Regions from separate parts of the Geobacillus sp. CAMR5420 genome, predicted to be linked through region 2. Evidence: predicted binding sites of a transcription regulator. Region 2 holds the regulator's gene; each other region holds the start of a gene.
What was found. The regulator Rex, encoded in region 2, represses fermentation and respiration genes when NADH is low (regulators of the CRP and FNR family bind a similar motif). The targets are predictions, from matches to a motif close to TTGTGAAATATTTCACAA.
Positions count from the first base shown of each region.

Region 1 (3,094 bases), on a different contig from region 2:
TTGTCGGCGGACAAAGCTTGTTTACTGACAATCCGCTTCAGCGGCATTACCGTGACGTCCGCGCTGGGCTCTACAACCCGCCTGCTGACGACTTGACGCTTCAATGGCTTGCTAAGCGGGCATTGTCTCACAACCCACCTGCTCCATAAAACAGAACGGATTCAAGCAACACGAAAAAGCTGTCCCTGCTTTGTGGGGGACAGCTTTTTTGATGCCAAGCGGTTATTCCACCTCAAGCGCCGAACGCAAAAATGCCGGCAACGCGAAACATTGGCGAAAGATCCCATCGTTCACATATTTCGTGTCATTTGGAATGGTAGTCTGCACCGGAAAATCGAGCGGCCGTTTCGAGCCGATCGTAAAGCTCCACAACCCTCCTGGATACGTCGGCACCACGGCGGTGTACACAAGCACATGCGGGAACAGTTCGCGAATATTGCGGTACGTCCGCTTCAAAATATCCAGATGGAAAATCGGCGACTGGCTTTGGCAGACCATCAGCCCATCCGCTTTCAACGCGCGATGGACGTTGGCGTAAAACTCCGGTGAAAACAAGGCTTCCGCCGGGCCGACTGGGTCGGACGAGTCGATCATAATGACGTCGTAGACGCTTTCCTTCCCTTGCACAAACTTGACGCCATCATCATAAACAAACCGCACGCGCGGATCCGATAAGTTGCCGGAGACGGCTGGCAAATGCTCTTTGCACGCCCGGACGACTTTTTCGTCGATTTCCACCATGTCGATGGCTTCAAGATGAGCGTATTTCGCCGTCTCACGAGCTGCGCCGCAGTCGCCGCCGCCGATGATGAGCACCCGCTTCGCTTCCGGATGAAACTGCAGCGGCACGTGCGAAATCATTTCGTTATAAATATGGCCGTCAATCGAGGTCGTTTGCACGACGCCATCGAGTACGAGCATGCGGCCAAAATCGTACGAATCCAAAATCATCACATGCTGGTACTCGGACGGCTCGGCAAAAATCACCTCTTTGATTCGATAGCTGATTTTTAAGTTGTCGCGATCATCTTCGGTGAGCCAAAGCTCTCCATTGTCCATATGCAAGTAAGGTGGCAAAGCGTTTCCTTCGTGTTTCATTGTGACCTCCTTTAGTCATGCAGATGTTTTCACACCTTTCTAATCTTAATATATTCTTCGTCTTGTGGCAAACAAAGGGGATGTGATCGGCCGGTGCCGGACGTATTCATCCCGCCGCCCATGTTTGACGACTGGTTTCGTTTTTCCAACTGATGATCGTTCTTGCCGCCACATCCCGCGCAAAGGCCGAGCGCCAAGGTGCCAATCGCCGCAAAGGCCGCCATCGGTTTCGCATCATCCCGCGTCTTCCTTCCGTAGAGCGATGCTTAGTGATCGTGTGCCTGCCAAACACCAAAAAACTCTCCAGCTTATAGCCAGAAAGTTTCCTCAACCGCGCCGCTCTTTCAATAAAGAACGAAGCGACGCTCGGTCTTCAAGCAAGTCGGCGAGCGTATACGCATCCAGCACACGCAAAAACGCCTCTAACGCCTCGTGAAGTGCGAAGCGAAGCCGACATACCGGCGTTAAGACGCACTCATTGCCGTGGGCGGCAAAACACTCGACAAGCGACAAGTTTTCCTCCGTTTCGCGAACAACCGCGCCGATGACAATCTCCGCGGGGCGTTTCGCAAGGCGGATTCCACCGTTGCGCCCACGGATCGTTTCAATGTAGCCGAGTTTGCCAAGCTCATAGACGATTTTGCTTAAATGATGCTCTGAAATGGAAAAGGCAGCGGCAATGTCTTTGATGTTCGTTTTTTCTTCTTCATCAAGCGCGCCTAAAAACAAGAGGACGCGCAAGGCGTATTCCGTATAGTTCGTCAACTGCATCGTGATTCACAACCTTTAAGCGACATTCTTGATCCCATTGTACCACACCTGATTCGAACGGAGAATTGTGAACAATTTATTAAAGATGTATTTGAAATATTGTTTTTTCGCAATGCTCATGGTTGAATAAAAGATGTATTAAAAATACATGTTTTACAAGGGGATGAAATCATGACAACGACAACGAAATTGCATCCAAAAACGATTGAAATTGTGAAATCAACGGTGCCTGTCTTGGAAACACATGGCGAACAAATTACGAAGCGGTTTTATGAACTCATGTTTTCCAATCATCCGGAACTGCTCCATATTTTCAACCACGCCAACCAAAAGCAAGGGCGGCAGCAACGCGCCTTGGCCGCAGCCGTGTATGCGGCAGCGCGCTATATCGACCAGCTTGATGCTATTTTGCCGGTTGTGCGGCAAATCGGCCATAAACACCGCAGCTTAGGAATCAAACCAGAACAATACCCGATCGTCGGAAAGCATTTGTTGCTGGCGATCAAAGACGTGCTCGGCGACGCCGCCACCGACGAAGTGATCACGGCTTGGGCGGAAGCATATGAAGCCATTGCGTCCGTTTTCATTCAAGTGGAAAAAGAGCTCTACGATGAGGCAGCGGCCAAACACGGAGGCTGGCGTGACTTTCGCCGATTTGTCGTCGTGAAAAAGGTGAAAGAAAGCGGCGTCATTACTTCGTTTTATTTGGAGCCGGAAGACGGCAAGGCCATCAGTGATTATTTGCCGGGTCAATACGTGAGCGTCAAACTGTCGATTCCGGGCGAGACGTATACGCATATTCGCCAATACAGCTTATCGGATGCACCTGGAAAAGGGTATTACCGCATCAGCGTCAAACGGGAAGCAGCTACAGCGGACAAGCCGGCCGGCATTGTTTCCAACTATTTGCATGATCATGTCCAAGAGGGCGACGTGCTCGAGCTTAGCGCTCCAGCCGGCGATTTTACGCTTGATTTGTCCAAAACGACGCCGGTTGTGTTCATCAGCGGCGGCGTCGGCATCACTCCGCTTTTGAGCATGGCGCATACGTTGGCCATCCGCCAACCGACCCGCCCAGCGGCGTTTTTGCATGCTGCTTTGAATGGCCGCGTGCACGCGTTTGATAAGGAGCTTCGGATGTTGGCGGAACGCCCGTCATTTTCTTACCGTATTTGTTACGAGTCGCCATCCGACGAGGACCGCCGCCATCCACATTTTGGCAAAG
Region 1 is NZ_JHUS01000039.1:13,419-16,512, reverse strand. Features, by position in the region: gene DI44_RS08080 (acyl-CoA dehydrogenase family protein) at 1-149, shown strand, start outside; gene speE (polyamine aminopropyltransferase) at 223-1,098, opposite strand; gene DI44_RS0117110 (hypothetical protein) at 1,128-1,322, opposite strand; gene nsrR (nitric oxide-sensing transcriptional repressor NsrR) at 1,426-1,869, opposite strand; gene hmpA (NO-inducible flavohemoprotein) at 2,041-3,094, shown strand, end outside.
Region 1: the regulator Rex is predicted to act here: its motif matches at 1,935-1,952, upstream of nsrR (nitric oxide-sensing transcriptional repressor NsrR).

Region 2 (3,094 bases):
CCAGGCAAGCGTCTCAAGATCCAAATGGTTCGTCGGCTCGTCCAAAATCAATAAATCCGGCTTGGACAACAGCAATTTCCCAAGGGCAAGCCGCGTCCGCTGTCCGCCGCTTAACGACGAGACCGGCGTAGTTTTATAATCATATGAGGAAAACTGCAGCCCGTGCAAAACGGAGCGGATGTCGGCTTCGTATTGGTAGCCGCCTTGTTCTTTGTATTGTTCTTGCAGCTCGTCATACATTTTCAGCGTTTTTTCATAGCGAGCGGGATCGGCGAGTACGTCCGGGTCGCCGAGTTGCATGCTGAGTTCGGCGAGCTGTTTTTCGAGTCCTAGAAGCGGGGTGAATACCTCAAGCATTTCGTCCCAAATGGAACGCGGCGAGTCGAGCCCGCTGTTTTGCGCCAAATAGCCGATTTTGATATGGTTTGGTTTGATGATTTTGCCGCTGTCGAAAGAGAGTTCACCGGCGATGATTTTCAACAATGTCGATTTTCCCGCTCCGTTGCGGCCGACAAGGGCGATTCGGTCGCGGGACTGTATTTCTAGTTTTATATTCGATAAAATAAGGTCAGCACCGAAATATTTCGTGAGCCCGTGCACTTGCAAAATGATCATGTCCGTCACCTCGCGAATAGTTTAACGCAAGTCGCGAAAACGGTCAAAGACGAATGATGAAAAATCGTGTATAGTGTATAAATGGAGGAGATTGTATTGTCATCGTTCACTCATTTCAATGAACAAGGGCGCGCGAAAATGGTTGATATTACGCACAAAGAAGATACTGTGCGAGTGGCTGTGGCGCAAACGAGCGTGACTGTCAGCCGGGAAATTTACGAAAAAATGACGAGCAATGCGATCGAGAAAGGGGATGTGCTCGCCGTCGCTCAAGTGGCGGGGGTGATGGCGGCGAAGAAGACAGCTGACCTTATTCCAATGTGTCACCCGCTTATGTTAAAGGGTGTGGACATTGCTTTTGCTTGGGAAAACGATGGAGAAGCGCATAAGCTCGTCATCACGGCAACGGTGAAAACGAAAGGGAGCACAGGAGTGGAAATGGAAGCGCTGACGGCCGCTTCGGTCTGTGCGTTGACAGTGTACGATATGTGCAAGGCGCTTGATAAAGGAATGGTCATCGGTCCGACGTATTTGGTCGAAAAAACGGGCGGGAAGTCTGGCCATTACCGACGGAAAACCGATTAGCTAGGGGATGAGATCATGAGCAACGAACAACCGAAAATTCCGCAGGCAACCGCCAAACGGCTGCCGCTTTACTATCGGTTTTTGAAAAACTTGCACGCTTCCGGCAAGCAACGCGTCTCCTCTGCCGAGTTGAGCGAGGCGGTGAAAGTCGATCCGGCGACGATCCGCCGTGATTTCTCCTATTTTGGCGCGCTTGGCAAAAAGGGATACGGGTATAATGTCAATTATTTGTTGTCGTTTTTCCGCCGGACGCTTGAAGAGGATGAGGTGACCGAAGTCGCCTTGTTTGGCGTCGGCAATTTAGGCACCGCCTTTTTAAACTATAATTTTTCGAAAAACAACAATACGAAAATCGTGATGGCGTTTGATGTCGATGAGCGGAAAGTAGGGACGACAGTCGGCGGGGTGCCGGTCTATCATCTCGATGAGTTGGAGGAGCGGCTTCACGAAAACATCCCGGTCGCCATTTTAACCGTGCCGGCCGCCGCGGCTCAAGCGCTGACCGACCGCCTTGTCGCGCAAGGAATTAAAGGCATTTTAAACTTTACTCCGGCGCGGTTGAACGTGCCGAACCATATTCGCGTCCATCATATCGATTTAGCCATTGAGCTGCAGTCGCTCGTCTATTTTTTGAAAAACTATCCATCGCCATCGTAAAAAGGAGAGAAGAACACATGAAATATTTGTTGCTCGTTGCTGTGATTTTGTTGCTGTTTGGCACGAAAAAGCTGCCGGAATTAGGGCGGTCGTTCGGCCAGTCGCTTCGCGAGTTTAAAGACGCCACAAAAGGGCTCGCTGATGACGAAGAAACGAAAACCGACCGATGACAAGGCAGGATGGAGAAACAATGAATGACAAAGAAATGTCGGTGTATGAGCATCTGGGTGAACTGCGAAAACGGCTCATCATCGTGCTCATCTTTTTTGCTGCGGCGCTTGTCGTTAGTTTCTTTTTTGTCGATGATGTCATTTTGTATTTGCAGCGAACGGCCGAGGCGAAGCATTTGACCATGAACGCCTTCCGCCTCACCGATCCGATTAAAGTGTATTTTCAGTTTGCCTTTGTCATCGCGGCTGTACTGTCGGCTCCGGTGCTGTTGTATCAAATTTGGGCGTTTGTCAGCCCCGGTCTGTATGAAAAAGAGCGGAAAGTGACGTTAAGCTATATCCCGGCGTCGATCGTTCTTTTTTTAGCAGGCGTCAGCTTCGCTTATTTCGTCTTGTTTCCGTTTGTCGTTCGATTTATGAGCCGGCTGGCTGACCAACTAGGGGTTCAACAAATGATCGGCATTAATGAATATTTTCAGTTTTTGCTTCAGCTCGTGCTGCCGTTTGGCATCGTGTTTCAGCTGCCGATCGTCGTGTTGTTTTTCACCCGCTTAGGGCTTATTACGCCGCAGCTTCTTGTTCGCATCCGCAAGTATGCGTATTTAGCGCTGCTTATTTTAGCGGCGGTCATTACGCCGCCGGATGTGCTGTCGCAAGTGATCGTCATGATTCCGCTCACCATTTTGTATGAAGGAAGCATTTGGGTGGCGCGCATCGGCTATCGGAAAGCGCAGCGAGCAGTCGAGCAGGAAGGCAATGAGTGAGGCGGGACGAAAAACATTGAGAGGAAAGCGAGCAAGGCCGGGCCAAACGAAGGGGCTGTCTCAAAAGCCGCAAAACAGGGCTTTGAGGCCGGCCTCTTGTTTTTTTGTTTCCATTTTCACGATATGATCGCCGTCATGGGATTGATGTTCTGGTCCCTTCCCGCGCGAATCACGGGAAGGGGGTCAGCGTTTTGAGGCGAAAAGAAGGCGAAGGGCGGTGCCGAAATCAAAGGCAGCGAGCGCCGCTAAAGCGATGGTGGAGACGTTCCAAACCGTTTCATGAGCACTTTCGATGGCCAAATA
Region 2 is NZ_JHUS01000007.1:4,906-7,999, forward strand. Features, by position in the region: gene DI44_RS14815 (ABC-F family ATP-binding cassette domain-containing protein) at 1-615, opposite strand, end outside; gene moaC (cyclic pyranopterin monophosphate synthase MoaC) at 712-1,200, shown strand; gene DI44_RS14805 (redox-sensing transcriptional repressor Rex) at 1,216-1,857, shown strand; gene tatA (twin-arginine translocase TatA/TatE family subunit) at 1,875-2,027, shown strand; gene tatC (twin-arginine translocase subunit TatC) at 2,048-2,791, shown strand; gene DI44_RS14790 (YdiK family protein) at 2,975-3,094, opposite strand, start outside.

Region 3 (3,094 bases), on a different contig from region 2:
TGTAAACACAATACGGCTCGCTTTCCAAATAGTCTCCCGTCACCGCGTACGCCCGCGAGCGTGAGCCGCCGCACACATATCGGAACTCGCAGACGCCGCATTTTCCTTTATATTTGTCCGGATTGCGCAAGTCTTGGAAAATCGGCGAGTGTCGGTAAATGTCCGCCAGCGGCGTTTCCCGGACGTTCCCTGCCTTCACCGGCAGCAGCCCGCTTGGGTAGACATCGCCGATATGGGAGATAAAAACAAAGCCGTTGCCGTCGTTTACTCCTTTCGGCGCGCGGCCGAGCCCGTCGACTTGTCCGGTTAAGCCTTTGTTCAACACGTCTTCGTAACGGATGCCGCCTTTTGCCGCTTTTCCTTCACGCATTTTCGCCTGCAGCACGACGCGGCGGTAATGCTGACCCGCCGTTGTTTTGATGTCAAACGGGACGCGCTTGCTCGTCTCATACAGCCAGCGGAACACCCGCTCATGCTCGATGGGGGAAATCATATCCTCCTCTTTTCCCCTGCCTGTCGGCACAAGGAAAAAGACGCTCCAAAGGACGCATTTCAGCTTCTCCACCAACGCCGCCATCTCGTCAAGCACATGAACGTTGTATCGCGAAATGACGGTGTTGATTTGCACGGGAATGTCGAGCTCATGCAAGTAGTGAATCGCACGGATCGTCAAATCAAACGAGCCGCTCACGCCGCGGAAATGGTCGTGAATCTCGGCGTTTGGCCCGTCAAGGCTAAACGCCCAGCGCGACAGGCCGACCTCTTTTGCTTTGCGGATCGCCTCTTTCGTCACGTTCGGCGTCGCGCTCGGCGTCATGGACACGCGCAATCCTTTATCGATCGCATATTTCGCTAAATCGTACACATCCGGGCGCATGAGCGGATCGCCGCCCGTAAAGACGAGCATCGGCTGATCCATCTCGTAAATCTCATCGATCAGTTTTTTCCCTTCCTCAAACGTCAACTCGCGCGGATCGCGATGGTATTGCGCTTCGGCGCGGCAATGAAGGCACTTGAGTTGACAAGCTCTCGTCAATTCCCAAATCACAATAAACGGATTTTCATTAAAATCGCGCATGGCGGCCCCCTCCTTGGCCTCCATTGTACCGCAACATTCAGGCGCGTTATGTGATATGGATCACATTTAGACCTCAACGCTAATTCCATCTTATCTTTCGATTAGCTCAACTGAAACTCCGAAACTGTGGTCAGCCAAAATGGAGGAGACCTTTATTTCAATTTATATATGAATGTGAGCTTATAACATCGCGTTCTACTTTTTTACTTTTTCAAGTCTGAAACGATTGATTCTGTACACTTCATCACAAAGAACATCAATATCCTCTTGATTATGGCTAGTGAGCAAAATCGTCCTCCCTTCTTCCTTGAATTTCCGAAGCAAGTTTCGGATATTTTCAACGCTGTCAGCATCTAAAGCATTGAATGGTTCATCTAAAATAAGCGTTTGTTGATCCTCCATAATGGCTTGAGCAATAGCAAGCTTTTGTTTCATTCCAAGTGAGTAATGTTTGACCTTTTGCGTCGATTCTGGATCTAAACCGACCAACCTCATCGTTTGCTTTATTTTGTCATCACTGATTTTGTTTCGAATGAGAGCCAATGCTTTTAGATTATCAAACCCTGTCTTTCCCGCTATATATCCAGGCCGATCAATGATAATTCCAAAATCACTGGGAAATCGTTTATTGACCCCTAACTCTTCCCCGTCCACGATCACCCTACCGTGATTAGGGAATAGAAATCCACATATGAGTTTGAATAAGACAGACTTTCCTGAACCGTTAGGACCAATAATTCCATAAATTTTCCCCTTTTCCACTGCAAAATTCACGTTTTCAAAAATCGTTGCTCCTTTAAATGATTTACTGACTTGATCTAACAGGATATGCGGCAACTTACTCACTCCTTTTTAGAAATCGAGATCTTGTTTGGAAAAGACATACAGCAAGAAAACAATGGCGAAAACATTCCATAAGAATAGAACGGTGCTGATGCGGTAAATCGAATCATTTGTCAATAAATACGCCATGCTATTCAATCCAGATGGAATAATCCCCCAGTTATTAAAACCCGGGAACATAAAAAATGAAAGTATAGCGATCCCTACGAAACTATAAAATGTTTCTTTGCTCAGCCAAGAGATCAGAAACACAAATAGGACATAAAACGAAACTTGAAGGTAGCCGTTGACCAAAAAATGATAAAACATATCAAGCAATGTAACTGAACGGTCAATAGAAACATGGAAATCAAAAGAAAAACGTTTCAACGACAAAATGAACAAAGCGAGCAATGCTAAAGCGAATAAATATAATCCAATGTATAGCATGATCTTATGATACCACGCCCAAAACCATCGGCTGATCGACTGATAACGTACTAACTTGTAATACCCCATTTCCGACAATTCCGTCTGCAAATGCAATTGGACCAAATAGATGACCCCAAAATAAAGAACCCAATAACATAAAAACGACTTGAAATAAAACGCTTGTTTGGAACCGCCTATAAACATGAAAAGAAACTGGTCCCAAACAGTTTGTCCCACGTTCTCTCGCATTCCAGACCATAATGCTAGAACAACCAAGACAATAAAAGCGGTATATTTCCAATTGTACCCTTTCACATTCAAATCCAGTCGATTGACAATCCATATGAGCAGGATCATCCATCCTATAACCACCGAAAACGATCCCCATATATTGCTGAACTGAGCAACCCCCGAATGCAAAATCAAGTAATGGCACAAATTAAACAGGGAATGAGGAGAAAGAAGTTTAAATGACACTACGCCATACACCCATATGAACACCGCAACAAACACGACAATGTCCTTGTTTTTCCACTTTACATAAAGGATGGCCAAAACAAGGTGAATACAGCTGACACTGAAAACAAGCAAAGCTAAATGCAACACCAACGCTAAAATGGGACTGTTTATAAATTTTTGCAATATTTGCGTTTCGCTTAGAGAAGCATTCAGCCTACTAAACGGACTCCAGCCAGCAAAAGAAGGGGCGCCGATTGACAAAACGAGGCTCACTGCTCCCCAAACGATTATCGATATGCTGGC
Region 3 is NZ_JHUS01000020.1:30,427-33,520, reverse strand. Features, by position in the region: gene DI44_RS12370 (TIGR04053 family radical SAM/SPASM domain-containing protein) at 1-1,078, opposite strand, end outside; gene DI44_RS12375 (ATP-binding cassette domain-containing protein) at 1,274-1,915, opposite strand; gene DI44_RS12380 (hypothetical protein) at 1,931-3,094, opposite strand, start outside.
Region 3: the regulator Rex is predicted to act here: its motif matches at 1,127-1,144, upstream of DI44_RS12370 (TIGR04053 family radical SAM/SPASM domain-containing protein).